DNA from 4 places in the Priestia sp. J2 genome. Region 3 is predicted to be linked to each of the others. Evidence: riboswitches for the same ligand, from Rfam matches in the RefSeq annotation. Region 3 holds a riboswitch; each other region holds the start of a gene.
The links. Region 3 has a riboswitch for thiamine pyrophosphate ahead of thiT (energy-coupled thiamine transporter ThiT). Riboswitches for the same ligand answer to the same signal wherever they lie in the genome.
Positions count from the first base shown of each region.

Region 1: it holds a riboswitch for thiamine pyrophosphate, as region 3 does, so the genes downstream of both, LJY09_RS02800 (thiamine phosphate synthase) here and thiT (energy-coupled thiamine transporter ThiT) in region 3, are expected to answer to the same signal.
Region 2: it holds a riboswitch for thiamine pyrophosphate, as region 3 does, so the genes downstream of both, tenA (thiaminase II) here and thiT (energy-coupled thiamine transporter ThiT) in region 3, are expected to answer to the same signal.
Region 4: it holds a riboswitch for thiamine pyrophosphate, as region 3 does, so the genes downstream of both, LJY09_RS04505 (acetylornithine deacetylase) here and thiT (energy-coupled thiamine transporter ThiT) in region 3, are expected to answer to the same signal.

Region 1 covers NZ_CP086208.1:524,630-529,921, forward strand. The annotation lists gene LJY09_RS02775 (amino acid ABC transporter permease) at 1-71, opposite strand, end outside; gene LJY09_RS02780 (amino acid ABC transporter substrate-binding protein) at 55-876, opposite strand; gene LJY09_RS02785 (fluoride efflux transporter FluC) at 1,218-1,616, shown strand; gene crcB (fluoride efflux transporter CrcB) at 1,617-2,006, shown strand; gene LJY09_RS02795 (hypothetical protein) at 2,054-2,269, shown strand; TPP riboswitch at 2,428-2,529, shown strand; gene LJY09_RS02800 (thiamine phosphate synthase) at 2,652-3,275, shown strand; gene thiO (glycine oxidase ThiO) at 3,259-4,386, shown strand; gene thiS (sulfur carrier protein ThiS) at 4,383-4,586, shown strand; gene LJY09_RS02815 (thiazole synthase) at 4,592-5,292, shown strand, end outside.
Region 2 covers NZ_CP086208.1:2,054,566-2,059,857, reverse strand. The annotation lists gene LJY09_RS10350 (sodium-dependent transporter) at 1-867, opposite strand, end outside; gene LJY09_RS10345 (hypothetical protein) at 1,044-1,226, opposite strand; gene LJY09_RS10340 (TspO/MBR family protein) at 1,528-2,274, opposite strand; TPP riboswitch at 2,501-2,599, shown strand; gene tenA (thiaminase II) at 2,696-3,385, shown strand; gene LJY09_RS10330 (aldehyde dehydrogenase) at 3,413-4,813, opposite strand; gene LJY09_RS10325 (ArsR/SmtB family transcription factor) at 4,827-5,129, opposite strand; gene LJY09_RS10320 (SDR family NAD(P)-dependent oxidoreductase) at 5,142-5,292, opposite strand, start outside.
Region 3 covers NZ_CP086208.1:2,513,901-2,519,192, forward strand. The annotation lists gene LJY09_RS12620 (ethanolamine ammonia-lyase subunit EutB) at 1-598, opposite strand, end outside; gene LJY09_RS12625 (ethanolamine ammonia-lyase reactivating factor EutA) at 625-2,043, opposite strand; gene thiT (energy-coupled thiamine transporter ThiT) at 2,200-2,808, opposite strand; TPP riboswitch at 2,841-2,941, opposite strand; lysine riboswitch at 3,116-3,300, shown strand; gene LJY09_RS12635 (amino acid permease) at 3,403-4,842, shown strand; gene LJY09_RS12640 (hypothetical protein) at 4,879-5,247, opposite strand.
Region 4 covers NZ_CP086208.1:867,158-872,449, reverse strand. The annotation lists gene LJY09_RS04525 (ABC transporter substrate-binding protein) at 1-497, opposite strand, end outside; gene LJY09_RS04520 (ABC transporter permease) at 494-1,237, opposite strand; gene LJY09_RS04515 (ABC transporter ATP-binding protein) at 1,234-1,998, opposite strand; gene tenA (thiaminase II) at 1,991-2,662, opposite strand; gene LJY09_RS04505 (acetylornithine deacetylase) at 2,668-3,945, opposite strand; TPP riboswitch at 4,060-4,162, opposite strand; gene LJY09_RS04500 (MFS transporter) at 4,342-5,292, opposite strand, start outside.

The DNA.
Region 1 (5,292 bases), 2.0 Mb from region 3:
GATGATTGAGCGATTGAAATCAATTGATTCAATCGCTCTCCATCAGGGAAAATATTATTTAGGAGAAACATCTTCGCCAAACCATTTCTTAGAAATTTTTGCGTATGTTCCGTCTTTTTTCATATCTTTCAATGCTTTGTTTACTTCATCCACTAACTTACCGCTGTCTTTTCTAAACATAAAGCCGCTTGCAGCACCATCGGATTTTTCATCCGCGATTTTGATAGGTGCGTTAGGGTGCTTTTTCTTATAGTCAAGGAACGATAATTTATCGTTGATTGTAGCATCAACACGGTTTGCGCTCATTAGTTCTACTGCTTGAGCAAAACCTTCAGCACTCGTAATGTTTGCACCATAAGATTGAGCCATGTCTTTATAGTTACTTGTTAATGACTGCGCTGATTTTTTTCCTTTTAAATCTTTAAATGATTTGATATCTTTTTCGTCTTTACGAACAATTAATACAGCCCCTGACTGGATGTATGGATCAGAGAAATCGTATTTCTTTTGACGATCTTCACGAATACCAACTTCATTAGCAATCATGTCAAATCGTTTAGCATCTAATCCAGCAAACATGCCATCCCACTGTGTTTCTTTGAACTCAGCTTTTACGCCAAGACGTTTAGCTACTTCTTGAGCCAATTCTACATCAAACCCAGTTAGCTTTTGTTTGTCATCATGAAAAGTGAACGGAGGGTATGTACCTTCAGTTCCAATTGTTAATACACCATCTTTTTTCACTTTATTATATAAATCCTCTTGTGAAGATTTATTGTCTCCATTGTTTGCTTCATTTTTTGAGCTAGAACCGCATGCGGCAAGCACAACTGTGAAAGCTAATAGTAGCGACAAAAGTGCAGCAAATTTCTTCATTTTCTAAACCCCCTAGTATTCTGATAGGAAATGATACTCTGTGATACTAAACAAGAACACAGCAAAAGTCAACAAAAAAAACTTATACGATTAATGTGACTTAAAATAAGGGAAATATACCTTCTATACACGGTTTGTCATAAGGATACAGAAAGATTTTAGAATTTGGATTAAATGGATTTTTAAGGGATATCCGAGGAGTAAAAAGGAAGTTTCATGCGACGATTTTCTCTTTCATTTTTTCATGACTTTTGGTGCAATAAACATATAGTTAAATGTTAAGGTAGAAATAAATTCCTTATGGTACACTTAAAGAAGAATTTATGAAACGGAGCGATATGATGAAAGCCATAAACTTAATCTCAATTGCCTTTGGTGCTATCGCTGGTACGTATGCACGTTATTTTCTAAATCTTTCCTTATTATATACGGGGTATCCAATAGGAACAGTAATTGAAAACCTATTAGGTAGCTTCATATTAGGACTATTAACGGGATTTTTTGCGTGGAAACAGCCAAAGGAATGGATCAAGCTTGGACTAGGCGTGGGCTTATGCGGCGGTTTTACCACGTATTCAACGTTTGCAGGAGACTTCGTTTCTCTCACTCAGCATTATTTATGGGGTGGAGCCATTTATTTCATTGTCTCTTTAGTAGGCGGAATCCTTTTTGCTTTAGCAGGCTATCTATGCGGTGAAACGGCAGGAAAAAATTTAGTAAAAGTACATGAGGTGAAGTAAATGAGCATAGTGAGCTTGGCACTTGGGGGGGCAGCTGGAGGCATATGCCGTTATCTTTTGGGATTAAAGGTTACAAAAACAGCTTCAAATCCTCCTTTTCCAGTATCAATGCTGTTTGTTAACTTGCTTGGTGCGTTTGGACTTGGTCTTTTTTACGGTAGTTATTATGGAAAGGTTCCGAGTCATGCTTATAATGATTCAATATTTCTAATGATCGGCATTGGTTTTTTCGGGGCTTTTACCACTTTTTCAACGTTTAGTGTGGAAACCGTGCAGTTAATTCGAGAAAAATCTTATCAGAAAATGTTGGTGTACGTGGGGATTTCAGCATTTGGAACAATTGGTTTATTTACAGTCGGTTTACTGGCAGGAACGTTTTTATTTAAATAAAGAGAACGTTTCTAGTAGGGAAAAACAAAAAGACGGAGAAGTAGAGAATGGATAGAAAAGCAGAAGTTTGGAAATACATTTTGTTGATTGTTGCTGTTGCAGGTCAGATCATCGGTTTTTTATTTTTATTTATAAATGTTGTGGCGGCATTTATTTTTTACGGTTTTTATATTCTAACTTTTATTATGTTACTCCTGCTGTTTATATGGGATCGGAAAAAGGAAAAAGACAAAGAAGAATTTGACGACTATACCGATTACTAACGATATAAAAAGCAGAATGGTGCGGTGCGCCGGGCCTCTTAGTAAAGAAGCTTAAAAGATACATCTATAAAAGGAAGAGAGCCGTAAGAGCATAAAGAGATATTGTATTTACATCTAGTTGTGTTATAATTTTAAGTGCAAAAACAAAATCAATAAATAGCAATCACTAGGGGAGCTTTTTGAAGCTGAGACGAATGCATTTCGGACCCTTTGAACCTGATCTGGTTTGTACCAGCGTAGGGAAGTGGCGATCATGTTTACATAACGATACATGCTAACCACTCTACGTTGTAGGGTGGTTTTTTTGTATGTAATAAAGCCCTCTACACAAGATAAAGTGATTGAAATTTCTCTTTATTCTGAATGGAAAGGTTTCGATCATATGGATATTCCTAAATTTCATGTCATTACAACAGATAAGCAGCCAATTGAAGAGGTTCGGGACATTTTAACGGCTATCGTGCCTTTTGCGGGTGCCATTCATATTAGAGAAAAAAAGAAAACGGCAAAGCAGATTCAATGTTTACTAGAAAGCCTGCCATTTTGTCGCTCTAAAATTATTGTAAATGACCGAGTTGATGTAGCGCATGCTTTAAAAGCAAAAGGGGTGCAGCTTGCCTATCATAGTTTAGACGTTTCGTGCGTTAGAGACGCATTTCCTTCTCTTATTGTCGGAAAATCAGTTCACTCTGTGGAAGAAGCTCTAGAAGCTGAAAAAGATGGAGCTCACTATATTCTATACGGACATATTTATTCAACTCATTCAAAAAAAGAATTAAAAAGCCGAGGGATAGCAGCGTTAAAAGAAGTAGTAGACGCTGTGAAGATACCAGTTATTGCGATTGGTGGAATTACACCTGTAAATGCCAAAGAGGTGCTGCAAACAGGAGCACACGGTATAGCTGTGATGTCTGGTGTCATGCTTGCGCAAGATCCGCTTAAAGCAATCAAACAATATTCTCATATATGGACATCTGGAGGTGGAGAAAATGAAGCAGCATTATGATGTACTGTTAGTCGGAGGAGGCATAATTAGCTCTTCTATCGCTTATCATTTGTCAAAACAAGGAGCGTCAGTAGCCATTCTTGAGCGCAATCAAATTGGTTGTGAAGCTTCAAGTGCAGCTGCTGGTATTTTAGGTGCTCAAGCTGAAATTGATGAAGAAGGTCCTCTTTTAGACCTTGCTATTAAGAGCAGAAGTATGTTTCCTGAACTGGTGAAGGAACTAAAAGAAAAAACGGCAATCGACGTAGAGCTTATTCAAAAAGGCTTATTAAAAGTCGCTGTAACAGAAGAAGATGCACACGTATTAAAGAAAAAAGCCGATCAGCATCATCAATGGGACAAAGATGTAAGATGGATCGACGTAAAAGAAGCGCGGTTGTTAGAACCGGGGCTCTCTCCAGACATATACGGAGCCATTACAATACCTGGAGACGGCCAGCTAGCTCCGGCTAAGTTAACACATGCTCTTGCTCATGGAGCCTTGTATCACGGAGCAGATGTATTTGAATACTGTGACGTTCATTCTCTTATTACGGAAAATGAAACAGTAAAAGGTGTACAGACGTCTAAAGGCTCTTTTTATGGAGGAAAAGTAGTGATCGCAGCAGGCTCATGGGCTAAACGTTTTATTTCTTCTGAACATTTAGGTCAGGTATTTCCTGTAAAAGGAGAGTGTATTGCTCTTCAAAGTCATAAGCCGCTGCTTTCTAAAACGATTTTTTTAGATGAAGGTTTTTATTTAGTGCCAAAGGCTGGTGGAAGAATCGTAATCGGGGCAACTAAGCTGCAGCATGATTTTACTAAGACCGTTTCTGCACAAGGTATTCAATTTCTGCTGGATAAAGCTGCTGTGCTTCTGCCGGCTATTAAAGAAGCCACATTTGAAAAAGCATGGTCAGGTCTTCGTCCACAAACAAATGATGGCTGGCCTTATTTAGGAGAGCATCCTGAAATAGCGAATCTACACATGGCGTTTGGCCACTACCGAAACGGTATTTTATTAAGTGCTGCAACTGGAAAAATTATGGCTGATGCTTTGGTAGGGAAAGAGCCGAATCATTCATTTTTTACATCATTTCAGCTAACGAGAGTAATGGAGGGAGTTCATTGAATCTAATCATTAATGGTAAGACCGTTACTGTTGGAGATGAAATTGAAACGGTCGAGCACTTGTTGCAGGCTCAGAACCTGCATGAACGAGTGGTAATTGTTGAGCTAAACAAGAACATTTTACAAAAAGAAGAACATAGTGCTGCAAGTTTAAAAGATGGAGATACATTAGAAGTCGTTTCATTTGTAGGAGGAGGATGAAGAGTATGTTAAAAATTGGACAATATACATTTAATTCACGTTTATTATTAGGAACAGGGAAATTTCCGGACTTTACGACTCAGCGTCAAGCGGTAGAAGAGTCGGAAACAGAAATTTTAACATTTGCTGTTAGACGAATGGATATTTTTGATCAAAATCAGCCTAATTTACTAGAAGCACTTGATGTGAAGCGTTTCACTCTGTTACCTAACACGGCTGGAGCAAAAACTGCAGAAGAAGCGGTACGTATTGCTAAATTAGCTAAAGCTTCTGGACTTTGTGACATGGTGAAAGTAGAAGTAATTGGATGTGATAAAACGCTGCTTCCTGATCCCGTTGAAACATTAAAAGCTAGTGAAGAGCTGTTAAAGGAGGGCTTTACCGTTTTACCTTACACATCAGATGATGTTTTACTTGCGCGTCGTTTAGAGGAGTTAGGCGTACATGCCATTATGCCAGGAGCTTCGCCTATCGGTTCAGGTCAAGGTATTATTAATCCGTTGAACATGCGTTTTATCATTGAACAATCAACTGTTCCAGTAATTGTAGATGCAGGTATTGGAACGGCTTCAGATGCGGCTCAAGCTATGGAGCTAGGAGCAGATGGTGTGTTATTAAATACAGCTGTTTCAGGAGCAAAAGATCCTGTGAAAATGGCTCGTGCTATGAAGCTAGCGATTGAAGCAGGAAGAGCAGCATTTGAAGC
Region 2 (5,292 bases), 460 kb from region 3:
TGTTGGCAAGACCACAAACAAAAGTCCAGGTCCTTCGGTTGGCTTTAATCCGAATGAAAAAACAGCTGGAAAAATAGCCAAGCCTGCAAGCAGCGAAACAAACAAGTTCAAAATAGCAATGGTGCCCGCTGAACGCGTCAAGCTTACTTTTTTCCCTAAATAAGAGCTATATGTCACCATGCAGGATAATCCTACGCAAAGCGAGAAAAACGACTGACCGAGCGCATAGAGAACAGATGACCCTGTAATGGCTGAAAAATCCGGTTTTAAAAAGAACTTTACTCCGTCCATAGCTCCGTCTAATGTTAAAGAGCGAACCACAATGATAATAAAACAGATAAATAACAGCGGCATCATGTATTTATTAGCACGCTCTATGCCTTTTTGTACGCCTTTTGAAATAACAAACACTGTAATTAATAAAAACAGCGCCTGTGCACCTAATACCACATAAGGTTGGCTAATGACGGCATTGAACAACGGACCGTACTCTTTTCCGCTTAGCATACCGGTTACGCTCATAATCGTATATAAAATCACCCAGCCGCCAACGACGCTGTAAAAGGAAAGCAAAACGACACAGCTGAGTACTCCCAGCCTGCCAATCCATACCCAAGCGGACTTTGGAGCAATTGCTTTATAAGCACTAATCGCTTCTTTTCCCGTATGTCTTCCAATGATAAATTCTGCCAACAGAAGCGGCAATCCAATAAAAATTGTAAATAAAATAAACAACGCAAAAAATGCTCCACCGCCACTGGTTCCGGTTACGTATGGAAATTTCCATATCGCTCCTAGACCAATTGCTGCCCCAGCAGATGCTAAAATAAAACCGAGGCGTGAAGACCACTGATTTCCTTTACTCATATAATGTTACTCTCTCCTCTTCTAAACTCAAAACTCATCTGATTAGTACTGTACCATAAATGCAGAAGAAAATCATTCCCGTTTTACTTTTTTCTATAAAACGATATCTATATAGAATAGAAAAAATGAAGAAGCAGCTGCCTCTTCATTTTGAGTTTGATGTTTCTATTCAAAAATTATTCTCTGTACGATGATTCGTCTCCACGGTAGGCTTCTTGATTTGATATTTCTTCAATATGCATATGCCCTTCTCTCTCTAAACGAAGAACTGTACGCTCTGCATCTTCATAACTCTCGCACGTCACTTGTTTATATTCCATATCGTCTTTATCTGTGTAAGCCACTAAATATGTTTCCATTTTAACTCCTCCTATATAAACTATATGTAACGTATGTTGCCTTTTTCGTTTATTTCTAAACATATAGGCTCCAAACATAAAGCCTAGCATACTATAATAGCGGAACTTCAATTTAAAAAGTTGAATTTTTCATTATGCACCGATGCAACATGGAGGTTACGCTTATGACATTTATTTTATCATTCGTACCAATTGTTGTTCCTTTTGGTATTTTAATTAGCTTAATTGCTTTTACAGCTGCTTTTTTACAATCAAAAGAGCATCATAAAAAGCTCTAGCTTACAAAAGCTAGAGCTTCTTTTTAAAAACGTCTATAGCGTTTAATCAGTCCCACAATAATAGCAATTGCTAATAAAACAATCGAGATGATAACAGTAATGACAATTGGCTGATTTCCACTTTGTTTCACCGCAATGGCAATATAAGCCCAAATAAAAACAAGCGGATAAACAGCGTCTCGGTTTTTTAATGTAAACATAATGCCCAGCGCAGCCCCTACCAGCAGCATAATAATCGTCCATGCTAACTCATTTAGGCCAAGTAAGTGCTGTATTCCATTTGCTTGAAATACGACAAATACATTAACAATAGTCGCAACAGAAATCCATCCAAGATAAAGCGAAATCGGCAGACGCATAAACCATGTCGTCATCCGAGAATGCTGAATAATGGAATATACAATCATTAATGTGCCTAAAATAAAGAGCATAACTAAAAGGGATAACTTATAGTAATCGTTTTGGAAAATAAAGATCCACGCACTATTTAACAAACAGTTTAGAAAAAACCAAATGCCGATACGTGCATATATTTCCTTTTGATCTTCTCTTGCAAAAAATTGGCGTATAACCCAAATGGTTAATAACAAATAAATAACGCCCCAGATAGCAAAGGCATAACCGGCTGGTGTAAACAACGTAGGAACTTGCGCAGAAGCCTCTGCCGTTGTTTTGCCTCCTATTGGAATCGCATTTGCTAAATAATTCACAAGAAGTGTAATAGCCAAGCCTACTGTATTTAATACAGCATACAAACGAAATTTTGCCATTTTGTTCTCTCCTTTCTTCTATTTATATGGGAATGTTTCGGAGACGAAAACGGCTCTTCCCTTCATTAATACCTCTTCTTCCCTAAAAATATGCATTTTTAAACAAAAATGATTAAAAATAGCTTCAAGAAGCTACCTCTTTAAGAGATAAAAACCGTTAGGGAACAATTTTCCGTAACGCTTTCTATTTTTCAGAATATATGGTAAGTTAAACATAGACTAATAGGAAGTCCACTAGGGGTGCCGACCGGCTGAGACAAGTTTTCTTGATCCCTTTGAACCTGATCTGGCTCATACCAGCGTAGGAAAGTGGCAATGTTCAGTTTTGTACTGTCCTTTGCCACTCCGTTTATAAACGGAGTGTTTTTTATTTCCTTTATGTGCTTGTTTGTGACTTCCTCATAATTAAAGGAGGATTTTGATGTCATTTTCATCTCAATTAAGACAAGAAGCAAACTATATTTACGAAGCCATTTTTAACCACCCTTTTATTAAAGGAATTGCTGAAGGAGACGTGCCAAAAGAAGCGCTTATTCACTACGTTTCTCAAGACTACGAATACTTAACAGCATTTGTCCGCATTTACGGCGCTGCTTTAACAAAATGCCGTACGCGTACCGAAATGGAAGCCTTTAATGCCGGCATTTCTACGGTATTACATAGTGAAGTACACCCTCATAATAATTTTTGTGAAGTAGCAGGCGTACGCTATGAAGACCTCCACACTGAGGCTCTTTCACCAACGGCCAGCCACTACATTAACCATATGACAAGCGTTGCGCATACAGGCAGCTTAGCGGAAATCATTGCCGTGCTTCTTCCATGTCCGTGGACGTACGTTGAAATTGGCCAGCGCATTACAGAACAAGTAAATCCATCTCCTTCTCATCCTTTTTATGAATGGATTCAGTTTTATAATAATGAAGAAATGAATGGCACAACACAATGGTTTTGTAACAAACTTGATGAACTCACCGAGCAAGCGACTGAAGAAGAACGTAATCGTATGAAAGATCACTTTATCAAAAGCTGTGAGCTGGAGTATTTATTTTGGGAAATGGCGTATACACAAGAAAAATGGCCGCTTTCTCAGCTTTCACTTTCAAAATAACGAAAAAGCCTCCTATCAGGAGGCTTTTTATTTCAATAATTTTTTAATCATTTTCAAGTTTTGTTTCTCTGAAGGATAGCGGAATGACAAATCAAACTTGGTTGTTTGAGACAGCATGCTTTTAAAATGAGAAAATGTCTGAAAGCTGTCTTTTCCATGATATTGGCCCGTACCGCTTTCTCCAACTCCGCCAAAGGGTAAATATGGCGTAGCGATATGCATAAGCGTATCATTTATACAGCCTCCTCCAAATGAAAGACGCTCCGTTATGACGTTTTGTACATTTGCACTTTCCGTAAACAAGTAAAGAGCTAACGGCTTAGCTTTTTCTTGAACTTTATGAATAACTTCGTCTAACGTTTCGTATTCAATCATAGGAAGAATAGGCCCAAAAATTTCTTCTTGCATAACGTCTGATGTCCAGCTTACTTCACTTAACACCGTAGGTTCTATTGTGAGCGTACTTTTATTATACCCGCCTCCAACTATAGCGTTTCCGTCTTTTAAAAACTCAACTAGCCGAATAAAATGGCGCTCACTGACAATACGGCCGTAGCGCTCACTTTCAAGCGGATTACTACCGTAAAATTGATAAATCGCTTCGCGAAGTTTCTCCACTAGCTGCGCTTTTACCTTTTTATGCACGAGCAAATAATCGGGAGCAACGCACGTTTGGCCTGCATTCATTCCTTTGCCAAACATAATTCGCTTCGCTGCAAGATCTAGGTTTGCATCTTCATGTACAATGCACGGACTTTTTCCTCCTAGCTCCAGCGTGACGGGAATAAGCTGCTTCCCTGCTTCTTGCATAATAATTTTCCCTACATTTACACTTCCCGTAAAGAAAATATAATCGAGGGGCTGTTTTAAAAGCAGGCTCGTCGTGTCTACAGCGCCTTCAATCACGGTCACAAATGCTGGATCAAAAGCCTCAGCTAGTAATTCTTGTATAACCCGAGATACGCTAGGCGTTAATTCAGAAGGCTTTATAATCGCCGTGTTTCCAGCGGCAATCGCTCCTACTAAAGGAGACAGCGCTAATTGAAACGGATAGTTCCACGGAGCAATAATTAACGCGACTCCATACGGTTCAGGAACAATTTTCCCTTTAGAGCCCACGTGTGTTAAAGCGGTTTTTACTTTTTTAGGCTTCATCCATTTTGCTAAATGCTTAAGCGTAAACCGAATTTCCTCTAGTAAAATCCCAATTTCCGACGTGTACGCCTCTACTTCGGATTTATTCAAGTCTTGTTTTAAAGCATCCATAATTCTCTGCTCGTTTTGTTTGACTGCGTCTCTGAGCTTATTCAGCGCTTGAATGCGGCTGCTGATGCTCTTTGTCTTTTGTGCATAGAAATACTGCTTTTGTGTAGAGACAATATGTTCAATGACCGTTTCATCTGTGATATAGAATTGCTCGTGGTTCATCTCTTTCATCTCCCTATAAACATTCAGCTTCAACTGTAGCAAGCAAGCTTTTTAATAGCTCAACTGCCTCGTTTAAAGCTAATGAATAATATCTCTGCGTTCCTTTTTGCTCAATTTGCACAAGCTTTTGATCACGTAAAATTTTTAAATGATGAGAAATTGCCGGTCGTGATAAAGTAGACTCGTTTGCAATTTCATTAACGGTTAAAGGCTCTTTTTCCGCGAGCAGCAAAATAATATCTTGTCTTGCTGAATCACTTAGAGCCTGAAAAATAGGAATGCTGGCACGAAATAACTCCACTGCTTTTTCACTCATAAATATTCTCCTTTATTTAATTTCTTGTGTTCTGCGGACAACGGATGAAAGCCACTTTCTTGGTACAAAGCGCGGGATGAAGGTGGCGAGACGAAACTGTACTCCTGGTACGATAACCGTCTGACCTTTCATAAATTTTTTATAGCCCGCTTTAGCAACTGCT
Region 3 (5,292 bases):
CCGTTGTATCAATAACAGGGTTAATTCCGATAACCGCATCTCCAATTCCATAGCTTAACGCTTCGTAGAGAGATGCTCTCATTCCTTTTAAGTTATCTGAAGGATGATTAGGCTGGGCTCTTGAAGCCAATACGCCTTTTTGACCGATAGTCGTTTGACAAGTAGTTTGCACTTCTATCTTGGCAGCTCCTTGAATTAAATCTAAATTGGACATAATTTTAGTAGCTGCCGCAATCATTTCGCTGTTTAATCCCTTGCTAAGCGCAAGAAGGTCTTCTCCGGTATGCTCATCAGATAAGATGTATTCTCTTAACTCCCCTACTGTCCAATTTTTAATAATGTCGTAAACCGATGAATCAATCTGACTTTCGATTAATGCCGAGACGTTGTCTTCATCTGCGCTTAGCAGCGGGTAATTTCGAATATCAGCAAGTGTGATATCAGCTAGCACTTGTTTGGCTGCCATTCGTTCTTTCATTGACTCAGCGCTAACTCCTGCGAGCTGATCTCCAGAACGTTCTTCGTTTGCTTTGGCCATAATTTCTTTTAAGCTATAAAATGAAAATGTTTCTCCTAACAACCGGGTAGTTTTAAACATCTTTTCCTCCTTGTATGTTCAGTTGATTATGATGAAAAAGCGAGTGTTTTAATCGAAACAGAGATTGCCTCTCCAGCTACGGGTAACCCTAGATCGATATAATCTCCGTGGGTAAAGTCAATTTGATCTAAACAAATAATTTCTAATTCGTTCTCCTGTTTGGCTAGTGCTTGTCCTAAAGCTTTAGCAATATCCTGCTCGCATAAAACAACGAGGCACTTAGCTCCTTTAAAACAAGCACCAAATTCAGCGCTTATTACTTTTGCTAATTCTTGCAGCATTCTATAGCTGCAGTAAGGGAAATGAGATAAAGCAATAGCAACGGGAGGATCTTCTGCGCTGAAAACAGTTGAAGCCTGCATACATGCCGTTCGAGCTCTTTCTTGAAACAGCTGCGGATTCCACTCCTCCTCTTGCTGTACGGGTATCTCTATAATCGGAATATTTTTTAGCGGCAGCCGCTTTGATTTAATGTATACGGTTGATCCGCTAACTTCTGTATTTTGCATACCAGCTCCAATGACAGTGGCTCGCGTTGTTTCAGCGGCTTGAGATACCTGTATGGCTTGAAACTGATAAGCTAGCAGCGGACCAATGTCTCCGTGTATGGCCACTTCCTTCACTGTTTTTGGTTTCTCCTTCTCTATCATGGCTCCTACTCCTCCCGAGACCATGATTGTCTCTGGCCGAGTAGAAGATCTTGTATGAGGGGAAACGAGCAGCAAAGAGGTTTGCTTCAGTGCGCTCACATAATCCACGGTTTCTTTAGCTAGCAATTTGCAAATAGACGAGAGTTTTTCAAATGTTGCTTTTTCGCCTTCTTGAAGCATCAGAGAATTATTTTTTAAAAATTCAGTTAAATAAGACGAAACGTAGGTAACAATACCATCTTCGTTTAGTCGAATTAATCTTCCGCCTACATGCAGGGTAAACGTTTCAATCACTTTTCCATTTTGACATAAGGCGATGTTAGCAGTGCCTCCACCTACATCAATATTGGCAATCACTTTATTGGTTTCAGCAGAATGTTCGATTGCTCCCGATCCTTTTGCCGCTAACATTCCTTCTAAGTCAGCACCAGCTGTTGCAACAACAAAATTCCCAGCGTGTTCAGCTAGATAGTGAACGATACTCTCTGCATTTTGCTTCCGAGCCGTTTCTCCTGTGATGATCACAGCACCCGCCTCCACTTGATCTAAGGAGATCCCTGCTTTTTTGTACTCTTTTTCTAGTAATAGCGTTAACCTTCGAACATCGATTTCAACCTCGTTTACCATAGGTGTTGTATAGATGGAACTTGCATACGTTACGCGACGATCAATAATTTGACAGCCTGGCAGCGTAAACTGATTTTGTTGATTTGCTATTAACAGTTTGCTTACAATCAGTTTTGTTGTGCTTGTTCCAATATCTAAACCTATGCTCGTGATCCATTTCTGTAGCATACGATCAATCCTTTATCTCGTTTGAATATGTTGACTATCATAAAACAGTTTTTTGAATATTTCACTAACTATGTTATCAAACCTGACACACTTTTGTGTAAACAAAGGTGACAAATAAGAAAAAAGACTAAATCTTGGCAGATTTAGTCTTTTTTCTTATGATGAGTGTGATTTAGTTACAATCATTCTTGATGCCGATGGGATTAACAGTGAAAGGATAATTAGACATGATAGCAACGACCCAATCATCGAAATCCCATTCATGGAGAAAGAATACCATAGAACAGGCATTCCTTTTGGTGCAGCAAATCCCCAAAATATTAAACCTGCAATAAAATGGCAAAAATAACGAGCAAAACTTCCTATAATTAAAGATAAGATAATAAAAAAGAAAGCTTTTGATCTTTGATTATTAGCTAAATATCCTTTAATAGAACTAGAGAAAATCCCGCCAAATCCAATAAAGGTAACAGCGATAATATACTCTATAAAAGCTTGCAACGGGGTTAAAATATACGCATTTCCTAAAGCTAGTTGTAATATTCCCCATAGAAATCCAGATAAAGCTCCTCCTTTAACTCCCCATCGAAAACACATAATAAAGATAGGAACCATAGAGAACGAAATGCTTACACCTATTGCAATTTTTATAGAAGGTAAAAGATCAATCAAAAAAGCCAATGCTGCAAAAATAGCTATTTCAATTTTAGCCTGTAAAGGTAATGCTTTATTCACGTTTCTCACTCCTGTTTTTGAATCATTCATATCAAACGGTTTACACAGGAGTAAGCAAATATATGCTACTATTCCCACATTCCTACGCTAGCGTTAACTAACAGGTTCGAAGGGTCTGAACATTTCGTTCACTCTCAGCACGGCGGCTCCCCCTGTGGTACGTTTGGATATTTATGTAGTATAAAGACAATGTTTATTATACCATACGTAACAAAATAGATTCGAGAGATTTCAAAGATGTTTCTATTTTCTGAATCTATTTTTTATAATGACAATCGTTTTAGTATTTGTTATACTTCTTTTATGTCAATTGAATATAAAAAACCCTCATCCTAATCGATGAGGTAGAGGTCGCAGTTTTTAATAGTAAAGTAACGGAAATGCAGAGAACATTGAGGATGTTGCTTGAAAGGAAAAATTGCCGAAGTTTAAATCACTTCTCGGTTGATTTAAGCTGGGGCTGTCTCCGAACAGGAACAGAACTGTCACATCATGCGAGTGATGTGAAGAGCTATCTTCACGGAAGGTTGACGCGGTTTTCAGATTTAAAAGCGCGCACATATACTGCGGGCTTTTTTTATGTTATCCCGTCTCTTTCCGTACATTCGAAAGGAGTATTTATCTATGCAAGAGCAGCAAGAATTAAAACGTGGGTTGAAATCTCGCCACTTAACGATGATTTCATTAGGAGGAGCCATCGGAACCGGCTTATTCCTAGCAAGTGGTGGAGCAATTCACACAGCAGGACCTGGGGGAGCGCTTTTAGCTTACGCTATTATTGGCGTAATGGTTTACTTTTTGATGACCAGTCTAGCAGAGCTCGCAGCTTATATGCCTGAAGCTGGTTCATTTAGTACGTATGCGTCTCGTTTTGTAGATCCATCCTTTGGTTTCGCTCTCGGCTGGAACTACTGGTATAACTGGGCTATTACGATTGCAGCTGAATTATCTGCTGGAGCCCTTATTATGAAATTTTGGTTCCCGAACTCTTCTTCTATTTTATGGAGTGCCCTGTTTTTATTAATTATGTTTGGGCTTAACTACCTTTCTGTAAAAGGATTTGGTGAATCTGAATTTTGGTTTTCGTTAATTAAAGTAGTAACGGTTATTATCTTTTTAGTTATTGGTATTATGATGATTTTTGGTATCTTTAACAATGAAGCACCAGGTTTTAAAAACTTCACGCTTGGTGATGGACCGATTCACGGTGGATTCTTCACTGTACTAGGTATCTTTATGGCAGCTGGTTTTTCATTCCAAGGAACAGAGTTGCTTGGAGTCGCAGCTGGAGAAAGTGAAGATCCGGAAAAAACGGTTCCTCGCGCAGTTAAACAAGTCTTCTGGCGCATCTTGTTATTTTATATTTTAGCTATTTTTGTTATTGGAATGCTTATTCCATACACAGCGAATTCATTAGCAAGTGATGACGTGCGAGTAAGTCCGTTTACTTTAATATTCGAACGAGCAGGTCTGGCGTTTGCAGCATCAGCGATTAATGCCGTTATTTTAACAGCTGTTTTATCTGCTGGTAACTCAGGAATGTATGCTTCTACGCGTATGCTGTGGAACTTAGCGAAAGATGGAAAAGCACCAAGGTTCTTAGCAAAAGTGAATAAACGAGGCGTTCCAGTTAATGCCTTAATCGCAACGGCACTTGTCGGTACACTTGCATTTGGTGCTTCATTTTTTGGAGACGGTGCGGTATATACGTGGTTACTTAACGCTTCTGGTATGTCTGGTTTTATTGCTTGGTTAGGAATTGCGATCAGCCACTATCGTTTTAGAAGAGCATTTGTTGCTCAAGGTCATGATTTGAGTGAACTTCCATATCATGCAAAACTTTTCCCATTTGGCCCTATCTTTGCCTTTATTTTATGTGCCGTTGTTATTTTAGGCCAAAACTATTCGGCGTTTATGGGTGACTCGATTGACTGGTACGGTGTACTTGTTTCTTATATCGGACTTCCTTTATTCTTAATTGTTTGGTTAGGATACAAATGGACGAAAAAGTCGAAGCTTATCCCGTTAAAAGAATGTCAAGTAACAGTGAAAAAATACGAATAAAAAAAGCTCTCTATTCTTTTGAATAGAGAGCTTTTTTTATATGAGCTGATCGGCAAAATGAAGAGATATATAAGCGGATTGGTTTTTCATAACAAGCATATAACCTTTGAGGGGACGGTTATAGTAATCAGCAGCTTCGATATAATAAATACGCTGAATTAACCTGCTTAAATGAGTTGCAAAAGATGGAAGTTGGTGATTAGGAATGGTTTGGATGTAGTCTATGATTTCTTGTTTAGTTTGAAGGCCTGAACGGGTACATTCTAACAGATGAAAAAGCGGATCTGCTGCTATAGTAGATAGTTCAGAATTGTGTTTGATTCTATTCAGCTGGATATGCAGTTCATTTTGGGACCATTTTTTCGGCACAGCTCTTAGATGTTGATATTGAAAATGTGTACTCATGATAGCTAACACCTTTCGTATTAAAATAATAAAACAACTTATTAT
Region 4 (5,292 bases), 1.6 Mb from region 3:
TTCGGATCTCCTCCATCGCTTTTCACCATTTTCTTTAGAACAGATTCACTTAATGGTGTTCCGCTGTATCCTACTACTTTTCCTTCTAAATCTTTAGGACGCTTAATACCGCTATCTTTCAATGCCACAACCCGGTTTAGCGGAGATCTTACAATCGCTCCTACCGACTTTACCGGCACATCTTCATTTGCTCGTGCCATTGCTACATCAGGCTGATAGTAAAGGCCAAGCGTGACTTTCCCTGCAGCTGCTAAATTAAGCGAGTCTGTTGGATTAGCAGGAAATTGTACTTTTACATTCAGCCCTTCTTTTTTGAAATATCCTTTTTCTTGTGCAGCGTAAATGAAGCTGTGCACTGCATTTGGATACCAATCAAGCATAATTGTAACGTCTTTTAATTTTTTACTGTCACCAGCTTTATTTCCCTTGTCCTGACCGCAAGCAGCGAGCATCAAAACAAGCAGCAGGCTTAAGCTAATCGCAAACCATTTTTTCATTCTGTTTTCCTCCACTTTAATGAACGTTTTTCGAAACCTACTACAATAATAAAAAATAAAATACCGAGCGCGGATAAAATCACAATTGGTGCAAATACACCAGCTGCATCAAACTGTGTCATCATGCGACGACTGAAATATCCTAAGCCTGCTTGCGCACCCAACCATTCCCCAATGGCAGCACCTATTATACTAAAGGTAACCGCTACTTTGAGTCCCGAATAAAAATGAGGCAGTGCAGAAGGAATGTTCAACTTAAAGAAAATATCTTTTTTTGTTGCTCCCATCGTTAACATGAGTTCTTTTAACTCTTTGTTTGTAGAACGAAGCCCGTCAAATGTGCTAACGGTAATGGGAAAAAACGTAATTAATACGGTCACAATCACTTTGCTCCAAATGGAGTAGCCAAACCACAGCACAAATACAGGAGCAATGGCAATGGTCGGAATCATTTGTGACGCAATAATAAGCGGATAAAAAGCACGCTCAATAAGCGGACTCCAATTCATCCACACAGCCAGCAGAACCCCTAGCACAACGGATATTACAAGCCCAATTACGACAATAGATAACGTAGCTGGTAAATGCTTAAACAATAAATCCATTCGCAGCTCCCAAAGCTTCGTTAAAATACCGCTGGGCGTTGGTAAAATAAACGGATAGTTTACAATGCGTGCTCCAATTTCCCAAGCAGCCAGCAAAATGACTACTAAAATCACTGAAGCCCCGTACTTTTTCATGTGTTCACCTTCGATCTTAGCTGTTCAATTAAATAATCTTTCACATCAAGCACTCGCTGTTGATTCAGATCTTTTTGCGTTCGAGGTCTGCTAAGCGGCACTTGAATTTCTTCAAGACAACTTACTGGCTTGTCTGAAAAGATAAAAATGCGATCTGATAAAAAAAGCGCTTCATTGACGTCATGAGTGATAAATAAGATGCTATGCTTACGCTTTTGCCATTGGTCAAGCAGCCATTCCTGCATCGATAAACGTGTGATTGCATCAAGTGCACTAAAAGGCTCATCTAAAAGCAGCACGTTAGAACCGCTTAATACCGTCCGAAGAAAAGAAACGCGCTGCTTCATCCCTCCGGATAAATCACTTGGAAAACGGTTTTCATACCCTTTTAGGCCAAACTCTTCAAGCAGCTGAGACACTTGCTTATGAGCACTTGCTTTTGATACATTGTGAAGCTCAAGAGGCAGTGCTGCATTGTCTAGAATCGTACGCCACGGAAGCAGCAAATCTTGCTGCGGCATATAGCCTACTTTTCCTAGTCGCTTTTCATAAGACTTTCCGTTAATCACGATATCGCCTTCACTCTGCTGTTCAAGACCTGTAATGAGACGAAACAACGTACTTTTCCCAGAGCCGCTCGCTCCAACGATACTGACAAACTCGCCTTCTTTCACGTCTAAGTTTAATGATTTTAAAATCGCTTGATCACCGTTCTTGTACGTAAAACTGACGTTTTGAAAAGATAACACAGACCTATTCATGAATTGGCCACATCGCTTCGTTATAAGCCATATCCCAGAACATATACTCAAAACGCGTCGTATTCAAGAAAATTTCTTCAAGCTTTTCTAATTCCACTTCTGATTTATCTTCAGTAAGTGAGTCAAATAAATTGATACACCATGTCGCCAGTTCTCCAAATTCTTCTGAGCTGTACATTTCAATCCACTCACGGTAAAACTCATTGTTAGCTCCAGGCTTTTCACTAAGTTCTTTTCCTATTTCCCAGTAGCTCCACATACAAGGCAAAAGAGCGGCTACTAATTCAGCTAATGTTCCACTTTGACCAACGTGCAGCATATAGTGCGTGTATGCAAGCGTTGTAGGAGATGGCTGCGCTTTTTCTAATTCTTTTTCGCTGATTTCAAATTTCTTGGCATACTCACGGTGCAGACTCATTTCTTCGTTTAATGTAGAATCTAAAAGGGCTGCAAATTTCCCCATCGTTTGAAGATCGGTAGCTTTCATGGCTCCAATCGCAAATAATTTGGCATAATCAATTAGGTAAAGGTAATCTTGAATCATGTAGAAGCGAAACTTCTCCTTTTCAAGCGTTCCATCTCCCATCCCCTGTACGAAGGGATGATTATGATTTTGACGCCAAATAGGCTGCAGCTTTTCGTATAATCGTTCACTAAATTTCATGATGATCACTCCTTATGCGTATGCAGCCACGTATAAATGAACTGCACTATCACTTTTGTATATTGAACAAGCTGATTAATATCTAATTGTTCGTTCACAGCATGTGCATTTGCTAAATTTCCCGGACCGTAAATAGCGGCGGGAATTCCCGCATCAGCTAGCCATCCCCCGTCTGTTACGCTAGTTGACACATCAATTGGAGGCTTTTTCCCTTCCATTTGTTCATGAGTATTTGCAAGCAGCTGCACTCCTGCATGATTTTCATCAATTTCTAATGACGGAAAGATTTCTCCTCTGTCTTCAATCATTGATGTGCCTCCCCATTCAAAGGTTGGCAGATTATCTTTTAACCATGGATCTGCTTTTGCAATAGCTATAATATATTCTTCCACTTCTTTTGATACTTGGTCGTACGATTCATTAGGATAATAGTGAACGGTGATCCACAGCCTGCATTCATCTGCAATAAAAGCAGCATGTCTTCCGCCTTCGATTACTGCTGGATTAATCGTATTTGTCCCTGGCAAAAATCCTGGATAGCTCTTTGTAACAGCCCAGTGACGCTCCAATTCTTGTAGCCCTCCGATCACTTTTGCCATCTTTTCAATAGCGCTTGCGGCTAACAGCCCTCCTCCAGCATGAATCATACTTCGGCGTGTACCGTCATGATAGGTTTTACTGCTTTTTATCGTAATCCATCCCGTGATCACTCCGCCTTGACCTTGAATATGTAAATCACTTGTATCGACTACAAGCGCAAAATCAGCTGTATACCCTTTCTGACAGCATTGCAGCGTACCTGCCTCTCCTACTTCTTCTCCTACAACGGATTCAAAAATCAAGTCTCCTGGCAGCTCGATTCCTGCTTCTGTTAAAAGCTGCACAGCAAATAATGCTCCCGCCAAACCGCCTTTCATATCAGCAACTCCGCGTCCAATTATCATATTGTCTTTCACAACAGCTTCAAACGGATTGGTTTCCCAATTTTCATTTTCTTGTACCTCAGCAACATCCATATGGCCGTTAATAATCAAGCTTTGATAGTCAGCCGATTTTTGTCCTTTTAACGTTCCCACTACGATAGGGTCGTTAGAATATAAGTCCCACATATCAATGGAAAAACCGCAGTTTTTAAGAAAATCCGCTACGTACAGCTGCGCTTCATGAGAATTTCGTGCAGGAGGCGCTGGCGTTTTATACGAAACAAGCGTTGTTAATAACTGGATTAACTCTCCTTTGCGCTCCTCTACCTGTTTGACAAGCAAATCAATTGTTTCTTTCATGTATGACACCTTCCTTTACGCATAAAAAAACACTTCTTTCGCAGGAAAGAAGTGTTTTTGTTTATGTACACAAAATTATTATAACGAGTTCGTAAGGAAATCCCATACAAAACATCCATTACAATACCTCTTTCCTACGCTAGTATTACCTAGTTCAGGTTATAAGGGTTAAGACTTATCGTCTCTCTCAGCTTCGAAAGCACCCCTAGTGGTGTTGTATCTCTATGAAATTAATCTATTATCATATGTTTACCTGTAATAGTTTTATCATAGTAAAGCGTTTTATTCAATAGAAAGGTTCATGACATGGTAATGAAAATAGTTTCCTTTTTAGTAGTAAAAGAAAAAGCACACACCTTTTTCATGCAGTGTGTGCTCTTTGTTTTTGTGACATTACTAGTTAGCTATTGGCTTCTTTAAAAATACGCCATAACTAATAGCACCAATTAAAAGCAGTCCTGCTCCTAACAGGAAAACCGCCGTAAAAGTTCCCGTTGCATCTAATATAAACCCTGTTACGATAGGAGCCATTGCCGCTCCTAGAAATCCACCGAAGTTCTGAATAGCGCCGAGTGAAGCAACTTGTTCCTTTGGTGCAATATCCGCCGCTAGAGTCCAAATGACGCCTGATGGCAGCTGTGACGCGAAGTAGCCAATCGACAATAAGACAATACTTAAGGCTGCATTATCAATAAAAGGAACGGGTGCTACCGATGCTGCGGCTAAGATTGCCCCGCCTACAATTGGTATTTTTCTTGCCGTTACTGCATTAATTCCTTTTCGAATAAATCTATCTGAAATTACACCACCAAGCAACACTCCTATGATTCCTGCTAGAAACGGAATAGCAGCAATCCAGCCCGTTTGTTTTAGGCTAAAACCGCGCTCTGTTTCTAAGTAGCTAGGAAGCCAAGTTAAATAAACCCATATCGTAAACATAATTCCGAAATTCCCGATAATCATAAACCATGTGCTTTTATATTTAAACAGCTGTGACCATTTTGCTTGTGAGGTATGACTGATTTTTATTTCTTCTTTAGGGACAGCTTTCACTTTATTGGCAACATAATCCGGATCTCGGTATATCTTTAGCCAAACAAACATCACAATAAAGCCTGCTGCTCCTATAACAACAAACATTCCTCTCCAACTCATTGTTAAAAGCAGTACCGTTAGAAGTGGCGGAGCAATCGCATTAGCAATTTGAGACCCTGTATTAATAATCGAAGTAGGAAGGCCGCGCTCTTCTTTTTTAAACCATCTTTCCGTCACTTTAATTCCTGAAGTAAAAAAAGGAGACTCCGATACACCAAGAAGCATTCTCATGGCATAAAGAGCAGAATACGT